DNA from 2 places in the Streptomyces sp. NPDC057302 genome. Region 1 is predicted to be linked to the other one. Evidence: riboswitches for the same ligand, from Rfam matches in the RefSeq annotation. Region 1 holds a riboswitch; the other holds the start of a gene.

Region 1 (4,704 bases):
GCTCTGGCTGTGGGGCAGCGAGATCACCGACGTACGCGGCGGTGTCTCGGAGCCCACGACCGGTGACGTGGCCGCGGTGGGCCGCCCGTTCGCCGTCGAACTCCCGGACGCGCACGAGCCGATGGGCGCCGCAAAGCCGCAGCGCGTGGACGTCCCCTCGCTGAAGGTGCGGGCGCCCGTGATCACCCGCGGCCTCGACCAGGAAGGCGCCATCGACCCGCCGTCGTTCGAGGAGGCGGGCTCCGTCGGCTGGTACGGCGGCGGGACGCGCCCGGGAGCGGCGGGCACGTCCCTGTTCGTGGGCCACGTCGACACCGAGACGCGCCCCGCGGTCTTCTACGACCTCAGCGCCCTGCGGCCCGGCGAGAAGATCCACGTCACCCGGGACGACGGCTCGGTCGCGGAGTTCACCGTCGACGACGTCCAGGTCCTCAGCCGGGACCGCTTCGACGCGAAGAAGGCGTACGGCCCCCATGAGGAGGGCCGCGCCGAACTCCGCCTGATCACCTGCGGCGGCACGTTCGACCGGGCGAGCAAGACGTACTCGGCGAACGTCGTGGTCTCCGCCTACCTCACCGGGGTGGGGCCGTAGGGGTGACGCCGGGGCGCGAGGGCACTCCCGCCGCGCTCGCGCCCACGGTGGCACCCCTTGCGGCCCCTTCCCGGACGGCCCGCAGGCCCAGGCCTCCGAAGACCGCAGCGAACACGGCCCACAGCAGGACGTGCGAGGCGACGGACACGACGCGGAACTCCCACAGGAGCGTCGCGTCGACCGGGACCGGGTCGGGGTTGTCCGGGAGCAGGAAGAGCGCGGCCAGGACGGCGACCGTCGTGAGGGCCGCCGCGATCTGCCGCACCGGAACGGATCTGGCCGACAGGCGTACGTACACCTGCCGCACCAGGAACATGCCGAGTACGCCGATCGCGATGGCCGCCAGCCACATCGCCTGCCGGTCGCCGACCGTGGCCGGGTCGCCGACGCCCGGCGGGTTCGCCGGGTAGCGCAGACCGGGCAGCAGGGAGACGGCGAGGAACGCGGCTCCCGCGAAGGCCAGGGCGCGCGGCCACGGGTTCGCGTACGGGTCGCGGCGGTGCACCAGGGCGTACGCCACCGCGAACAGGACGCCGATGGCCAGAGCGGCGACGACCGCGGAGACCACCAGGCCCGCGTGCTGGGTGGAGCGCGTGAACAGCTCCTCGTGGTGCTCCGCGGCACCCCCCGGCGCGTGCTTCTTCTCCTCCGCGCGGATCGCCCGGTCCATCAGCGGCTCGGCGAGCAGCAGGGAGAAGAGACCGGCCGCGAGGCCCGCCGCTCCTCCCGCCACCACACCACGGCCGAGCAGGGGCAGGACGGGTGAGGACGAGGGGGATGGCACGGCGCCGCGTCCGTCCCCGGTCAGTGGCACGGGGCACCGAGGAGGTGCCTGCCGTCGTGGGCGAACTCGTGCAGATAACTGCCGGTCGCCGAGATCAGCGAGCCGTTGTCGATGAAGACCGCGTAGAGCGCGAGGAACGCGATGATGACCGCGGCCGACGCGATGAGCCAGTCACGGGCCGATGCCGTGGCGGCCTGGGCCGCCGCGCCGTCGGTGTGCGGTGCCGCGGTGTCTGATGCCGCGGTGTGCGGTGACATGTCGTAGAGCCTCCTTCTGGGGTTCCACGCCCCGAAGCAGGAGTACGACGGCCCAGTTCCTGGCTTCCGCACGCCGGGCGGCGTCCGGTCACAGTGGCGGGACCGCCCCGGAATCGCACCGGGTTCCTGTCAACCGTCGCCTCTATGTATGTACTTGTTGTCCCGGAGAGTCCCAGTTGGTCATGGACACTGTCAACGGTTCAGGGACAACCCGGCCCGGTCGGCGGCCCGCTCCCCCCGGAGCCGTCGACCGGGCTGGTCCTCGACCGCGCGCGCACGAGCTGCGGGAGTAACCCGGCGTCGGCGCGGGAGGTTCGGTGGCCAACCCCGCAGTGAAGCGGGGTGGACGGTCAGGCCGGGGGCTTGGGCCTTTGGGTCGACTCTAGAACGGATGAGCGCTGGAGCCTAGGGGTGGATTGACGCCAAGTCGTGATCCGCTTTCTCTCCGTGATCGTCGCTGGTGGTGGTCTGCGGATGACCTTCATTGAGATCCGGACCAACCGCCGCGCAGCGCCGTGTCGTCGAGCGAACCCTTGATCACGTCGATGGCGACCACGTCCATGACCAGGCGTTCTCTGCGTGCGTACCGCCGCAGCGTCTCAAAGGCCTCATCCATGTCCGTGTGCCAGCGCTCGGCGAGTATGCCTTTGGCCTGTTCGATGCGTATGCGGCTGGTCAGAGCGCCCTGGAGCTGTGTGGCGAGGACCCGGGAATCCGTATAGGCGCGGTGATTGTGCAGGCCCACGGCGGTGGCGTCGGCGATCACCTGGGCCAGACCCAACTCTCCTTCGCTGTACAGGCACTGGGAGGTGTCGGGCACGAAGATGTTGAGCGCGCCCAGCAGGGTCGCGCGCTGGCGCAGCGGAACCGCGTAGGTCAGCCCGATGCCACGGCGCCGGGCCAGCGCGGTGAACTCCGGCCAGCGCGCGGCGGGTTCGGCCGCCGCGAGCCGCATCGGCGGCACGGGCTTTCCCGAGCCGAGGCTCTCCACGCAGGGCCCGCCGTCGTGTTGGGCGCCGAGCAGGTCGAGTGCGAGCTTCTGCGGATGGCCGCCGACGGCCACCGAGTGCTTGCCGACGGCGTCGAAGATCACCCCGGCGGCGGTGGCGTCGAGCAGCTCTACGCAGTGGCCCGCGACCCGGCTCAGATAGCGCTCCGGATCGAAGTCGTCGTCCAGGGTGTCCGTGGTCTCCACCAGGACTTCGGCCAGCCGTAGTTCAGAGGTGTGATCCCGCATGATCTCCTCCCCGTGAGCGCCACCCCGCGCCCTGCGCCTACCCCCGGGCGCGCGGCTGTAACAGGTCTCCAACAGGTCTTCGTAGCCGACGGGCGGACCTCGTGGGCAGTGAGCGCGTATGTCAGGATTGAGAATCGGACAGTGCACCCAAGGGGGAGTGGATGTACCACAAAGGCACCGGCCGCGGTCATCGGATCGCGGCCCGGGGGGTGAAGGCTGCGGCGTCGTTCGCGGGGGCGGCGCTGCTGCTGTCGGGGTGCTCCTCCGATGACGGTTCGGGCAACGAGGAGTCGTCGGGGCAGCCCGTCAAACAGCAGCCCAAGGGCACCGATCCGTACTGGGTCAACCCGGACGGGAACGCGGCCAAGCAGGTCGCCACGTACGAGAAGGACGGGAAGAAGGACGACGCCGAGCTGATCCGCAAGATCGCCGAACAGCCCGTCGCGGAGTGGATCATCCCGGAGAACGCGGAGGACCAGGCGCGCGGCTTCACCGAGGCCGCCGAGAAGGCCGACCGGGACGCCCTGTTGGTCCTCTACAACATCCCGCACCGCGACTGCGGCCAGTACTCGGGCGGCGGCGCGGCCGACGGCAACGCCTACCGCACCTTCATCGACCAGGTGGCGAAGGGCATCGGTGACCGCAACACGACGGTCATCCTGGAGCCGGACGCGGTGCTCCACATGGTCGACAACTGCACGCCGGAGGAGTTCCACGAAGAGCGGTACGACCTTCTCAAGGGCGCCATCGGGAAGCTCAAGTCCCTGAAGAACACCAAGGTGTACCTGGACGCGGGCAACGCGGGCTGGAAGAACCCCGACTCGCTCTGGGAGCCCCTGAAGTGGTCGGGCGTCGAGCAGGCCGACGGCTTCTCGGTCAACGTCTCCAACTTCCAGACGACCGAGGCCAGCACGGAGTTCGGCAAGAAGCTGTCGGCGAAGATCGGCAACAAGCCGTTCGTCATCGACACCGCGCGCAACGGCAACGGGCCGTACACCAAGGGCAAGGACACCTGGTGCAACCCGCCCGGCCGTGCGCTCGGCGAGGCGCCGACCACGAAGACCTCCGACCCGCTGATCGACGCGTATCTGTGGGTCAAGCGGCCCGGTGAGTCCGACGGCACCTGTCGCGGTGGGCCCAAGGCGGGCCAGTGGTGGCCGGAGTACGCCGCGGGCCTGGCGAAGGCGTCCCAGTAGGGGCGCGGGGAACTGCGCGCTAGGCGCGCGAAAAGCCGCAGTCGCGTCTGCCGAGATCCTGGCAGATGCGACTGCGGCTTTTTCGTGGTTGCTCGCGCAGCTCCCCGCGCCCCTTACGGGGCTACGGCACGTGGACCCACTGGGCCTTGCTCGGGGTGCCCTGGTCGTCCGTCACGAAGAGCATGTACCAGCCGGACTCGACCAGGCTCCGCTCCTTGGGGATCGTCACCGTGACGCCGTCCGCCGACTTCTTCAGGTCCAGCGCGACGGACGTCTGGTCGATGTCCGTGACGTGCGTCGAGGCGCTCGGCCTGATCAGGCGGGCCGTCTTGATGGACGAGGCGTGCTGGGTGCGGTACGTACCGGACCCGCCCCGCTTGATCTCCTTGGGGCCGCCCGTCAGCGTGGGCTGCGAGCCCTGGTAGAGATACGGCGGCGTGTAGATCTCGATGCGCTGCTCGAACTCGCCGGGCTTGGTGTTGGCCTTGTCCGAGTAGAGCGAGTCCGAGCCGAAGAACATCACGCGGCCGTCGGGCAGCAGGATCGAGCCCGAGTGGTAGTTGCGGCCGACCTCCGGGTCCGCCACCCGCCGCATGTTGCCCGTCTTGGCGTCGTAGATCCGCGCCTGCTTGATGTTC
Region 2 (4,704 bases), on a different contig from region 1:
GCCTCGCAGGACTCGGGGTTTTCCAGGGAGCAGGCGACGGCGTCTTCGTCGGCCGTGGCCTGGGCGGGTACGGGGGCGGCGGCCTCGGTGCGGCCCGCCGCGGCGCGGGCGATCCGGGTCGCCGGGCGCGAACGCAGGTAGTACGTGGTCTTCAGACCCTGCTGCCAGGCGTACGCGTACATCGAGGAGAGCTTGCCGATGGTCGGCGTCTCCAGGAACAGGTTCAGGGACTGCGCCTGGTCCAGGAACGGCGTGCGCGCGGCGGCCATGTCGATCAGGCCGCGCTGCGGGATCTCCCACGCGGTGCGGTAGAGCTCGCGCACATCGGCGGGGATCCAGCTGAAGCCCTGCACGGAGCCGCTGGCCTCGCGCAGCGCCTCGCGGGTCTGCGCGTCCCAGACGCCGAGCCGTTTGAGCTCCTGCACCAGGTAGGCGTTGACCTGGAGGAACTCGCCGGACAGCGTCTCGCGCTTGAAGAGGTTGGAGACCTGCGGCTCGATGCACTCGTACACGCCCGCGATGGACGCGATCGTGGCGGTGGGCGCGATCGCGAGAAGCAGCGAGTTGCGCATGCCGGTCACGGCGATACGTTCCCGCAGCGCGGCCCAGCGCTCCGGCCAGGTCAGCTCGACGCCGTAGTGGTCGGGGTGCAGGACGCCGCGCGCGGTGCGGGTCTTCTCCCAGGCGGGGACGGGTCCGTTGCGCTCGGCTAGGTCGGCGGACGCCTCGTACGCGGCGAGCATGATCCGCTCGGCGATGCGCGTCGAGAGGGCGCGCGCGGCAGGGGAGTCGAAGGGCAGCTTCAGCTGGAAGAAGACGTCCTGCAGACCCATCGCGCCCAGGCCCACCGGACGCCACCTGGCGTTCGAACGGCCGGCCTGCTCGGTCGGGTAGAAGTTGATGTCGACCACGCGGTCGAGGAACGTGACGGCGGTGCGTACGGTCTCGTCGAGCCGCTCCCAGTCGATGTCACCCGCGGCGGTGTCCACGAAGGCGCCGAGGTTCACCGAACCCAGGTTGCAGACGGCCGTCTCCCCGTCGTCCGTCACCTCCAGGATCTCCGTGCAGAGGTTGGAGGAGTGGACCGTGTGGCCGGGCTCCGCCGTCTGGTTGGCGGTGCGGTTGGCGGCGTCCTTGAACGTCATCCAGCCGTTGCCGGTCTGCGCCAGGGTGCGCATCATGCGGCCGTACAGGTCGCGGGCCGGGATGGTCTTGCGGGCGAGCCCGGCGGCCTCGGCCTTGCGGTACGCGGCGTCGAACTCGTCGCCCCACAGGTCGACGAGCTCGGGCACGTCGGCGGGGGAGAACAGCGACCAGTCCTGGCTCGCGGCGACCCGGCGCATGAACTCGTCCGGGATCCAGTGCGCGAGGTTGAGATTGTGCGTGCGCCGCTGGTCCTCGCCCGTGTTGTCGCGCAGCTCCAGGAACTCCTCGATGTCGGAGTGCCACGTCTCCAGGTAGACCGCGGCGGCGCCCTTGCGCCGGCCGCCCTGGTTCACGGCGGCGACGGAGGCGTCCAGGGTCTTGAGGAACGGCACGATGCCGTTGGAGTGGCCGTTCGTGCCGCGGATCAGCGAACCGCGGGCGCGGATGCGGGAGTACGAGAGGCCGATGCCGCCCGCGTGCTTGGAGAGGCGCGCGACCTGGTGGTAGCGGTCGTAGATGGAGTCCAGCTCGTCCAGCGGGGAGTCGAGGAGGTAGCAGGAGGACATCTGCGGGTGCCGGGTGCCGGAGTTGAAGAGCGTCGGCGAGGACGGCAGGTAGTCCAGGCGGCTCATCAGGCGGTACAGGGAGGCGACTTCGTCCACCGCGCGCAGGCTCCCGTCCTCCGCCAGGCCGCTCGCGACGCGCAGCATGAAGTGCTGCGGGGTCTCGATGACCTGCCGGGTGATCGGGTGGCGAAGCAGATAGCGGCTGTGCAGGGTGCGCAGGCCGAAGTAGCCGAAGCGGAAGTCCGCGCCGTCCTGGAGGGCGTCCTGGACGAGAGCGTCCAGGTGTTCGGCGTGGTCGACGACGAACGCGGCGGTGCGGTCCGCGATCAGGCCCTCGCGGTGCCCCACGGCGACCGAGTCGGAGAAGGAGCGCACGCCCTGCGACGCGGCCTCGTCACGGATGCTGAGGCTGAGGAGCCTGGCCGCGAGCTGCGAGTACGTCGGGTCCTCGGAGATGAGCCCCGCGGCGGCCTCGGTCGCCAGCTCCCGCAGCTCCGCTGTGCTCTCTGCGTCCCCCCTGGCCGAGCGGCCACGCAGCGCGGCGGCCGCGACTCTGCCGGGGTCGGCGTCGGGGAGGTCGGCGGTGAGGTCGGTCAGGGTACGCAGCAGCGCGGTTCCTGGGCCGTCGGCGGTCTGCTGACCGTCGGTGGTCTGCGCTGACGCAGGTTCGGCTGGCGCGATGGTCACGGAGCACTCCCTCGCTCGGCTCGGAGCCTCGGGGAGGGGAGGAGTGACACACGGGGGCGCCCAGGGCAGGGCTGCGCTCCGCGTCCACCAGCCCATTCCACGAGGCCCGGACGTCGTTGGCACCCGGACCGGTCGGAACGGGCGCGCTGCCGACAGGTCTTCGGACTAGAGAGCACGACAAATGCGTACTCATACACCGTTGCGGGACAGTTCCGGACTTGCACCGGATTCCCCTGCGGCGACAGCGAGCACGAGCATACATCTTGTGCTGGCTCTGAGTGGCAGCCCCATATCTTGTGTCGGGGTGCGTCGCAGTGCATGAGAACGGGCCGCCGGATTCCTCCGGCGGCCCGTGTGGCGTACGTAGCGGGACGTACGTGGCGGAAGGGTCAGTGCCCGCCCGGCGCCCCCACCGTGGCCGGCGGCAGGTCCTCCACGACGCCCGGGTCGCCCGCGTCCGCGGTGTAGTCCCCGGGAGAGGTCTCGTCGATGCCGTCAGGGGCCTTCACGGCGCGCAGGACGAACGTCATGACCACGGTGACCACCACGTTCAGGACGAACGCCGTGAGGCCGATGTAGCCGATCTCGCCGATGCCGGGGATCTCGTCGGACGAGCCGCCGAAGTGCTTCTGCGTCGGCGAGGCGACCCCGTACGCGGCGACCGTTCCGTAGACCATGCCGACCGCCCAGCCCGCGAGCAGCGCCCACCGGTGGAACCACCGCGTGAACAGGCCGCCGACCAGTGCGGGCATGGTCTGCAGGATCCAGATGCCGCCCAGGAGCTGGAAGTTGATCGCGACCGTCTTGTCCATGGTGAGGACGAAGGCCAGCGCGCCGACCTTCACCAGGAGCGAGACCAGCTTGGAGATCTTCATCTCCTGTGCGGGTGTCGCGTCCGGCTTGAGGAAGTCCTTGTAGATGTTCCTGGTGAAGAGATTCGCTGCCGCGATCGACATGATGGCGGCCGGTACGAGCGCGCCGATGCCGATCGCCGCGAACGCGACGCCGGTGAACCAGTCCGGGAACATCGTCTCGAACAGCTGCGGGATCGCCAGCTGCCCGTTCTCCACCTTGACCCCGGCCGCGATCGCCATGAAGCCGAGCAGCGCCAGCAGGCCCAGCATCAGCGAGTAGAGCGGCAGGATCGTGGTGTTGCGGCGGATCACGTTGCGGCTCTTGGAGGAGAGCGTCGCCGTGATCGAGTGCGGGTACATGAACAGCGCGAGCGCGGAGCCGAGCGCGAGCGTGGCGTAGGTCCACTGCCCCGTGTGGCCCGGCGCGAGGCCCGCGACGGGCTTGCCCGCCGCCTCGTTCGCCGACGAGAACTTGTCGTTCGCCGCCTGGAAGATCTCGTCGAAGCCGCCGAGCTTGATCGGGATGTAGATGATCGCGACGGCGATCACGAGGTAGATCAGACCGTCCTTCACGAACGCGATCAGCGCGGGGGCGCGCAGACCCGACGAGTACGTGTACGCGGCGAGCACCGCGAACGCGATCAGGAGCGGCAGGTCCTTGACGAACCAGTTGGTGTCCGGACCGCCGCCGACGCCCATGACGTCGAGCACGGCCTGGATGCCGACCAGTTGGAGCGCGATGTACGGCATCGTGGCGAGGATGCCGGTGACCGCGACGGCGAGCGAGAGCCCCTTGGAGCCGAAGCGCCCGCGCACGAAGTCCGAGGTCGTCACGTACCCGTGCTTGTGCGAGACCGACCACAGGCGCGGCAGGAAGGTGAAGATCAGCGGGTAGACGAGGATCGTGTACGGCACCGCGAAGAAGCCGGCCGCGCCCGCCGCGTAGATCGCCGCCGGGACGGCGACGAAGGTGTACGCGGTGTAGAGGTCGCCGCCGAGCAGGAACCACGTGACCCAGGTGCCGAACGAGCGGCCTCCCAGGCCCCATTCGTCCAGGCTCTCGGTCTCGGCCTTGCGCCAGCGCGCGGCCAGGAAGCCCATCGCCGTGACGGCGGCGAAGAAGAAGATGAAGACGGCGAGGGCGATGCCGTTGACGCCGCCCGTGTCCGCTGCGAGCTCGTTCATCGGGTCGCACCCCCCTGGGCCTGCTCGGCCTTGCGGGCGCGCTGGTCACGCTGCCACAGTTTGTAGGCGATCATGGTGAGAACGGTGGATATGAGCACCCACAGCATCTGGTACCAGTAGAAGAACGGGATGCCGATGAAGGTCGGTTCGACCTTCGCGTAGGAGCCCACCCAGAGCATCGCCACGAACGGCGCGACGAGACAGAGGGCAATGACCACGCGGACCGGCGTGATCACCGGTCTGCTCACTTCAGGCGCATCTGACAC

Evidence for each region. A riboswitch is a leader RNA that binds a small molecule or an ion and turns the genes downstream of it on or off. The one in region 1 is predicted to bind cobalamin.
Region 2: another riboswitch for cobalamin. It lies ahead of ACFUPX_RS36355 (ribonucleoside-diphosphate reductase subunit alpha); the one in region 1 lies ahead of ACFUPX_RS26685 (CbtB-domain containing protein).

The regions. Positions count from the first base shown of each region.
Region 1 covers NZ_JBHUZJ010000043.1:11,315-16,018, reverse strand. Annotated here, with positions in the region: gene ACFUPX_RS26695 (class F sortase) at 1-592, shown strand, start outside; gene ACFUPX_RS26690 (CbtA family protein) at 573-1,376, opposite strand; gene ACFUPX_RS26685 (CbtB-domain containing protein) at 1,397-1,633, opposite strand; cobalamin riboswitch at 1,665-1,786, opposite strand; gene ACFUPX_RS26680 (ANTAR domain-containing protein) at 2,115-2,870, opposite strand; gene ACFUPX_RS26675 (glycoside hydrolase family 6 protein) at 3,032-4,066, shown strand; gene ACFUPX_RS26670 (galactose oxidase-like domain-containing protein) at 4,188-4,704, opposite strand, start outside.
Region 2 covers NZ_JBHUZJ010000081.1:8,495-13,198, reverse strand. Annotated here, with positions in the region: gene ACFUPX_RS36355 (ribonucleoside-diphosphate reductase subunit alpha) at 1-2,399, opposite strand, end outside; cobalamin riboswitch at 2,533-2,670, opposite strand; gene mctP (monocarboxylate uptake permease MctP) at 2,789-4,438, opposite strand; gene ACFUPX_RS36345 (DUF3311 domain-containing protein) at 4,435-4,704, opposite strand.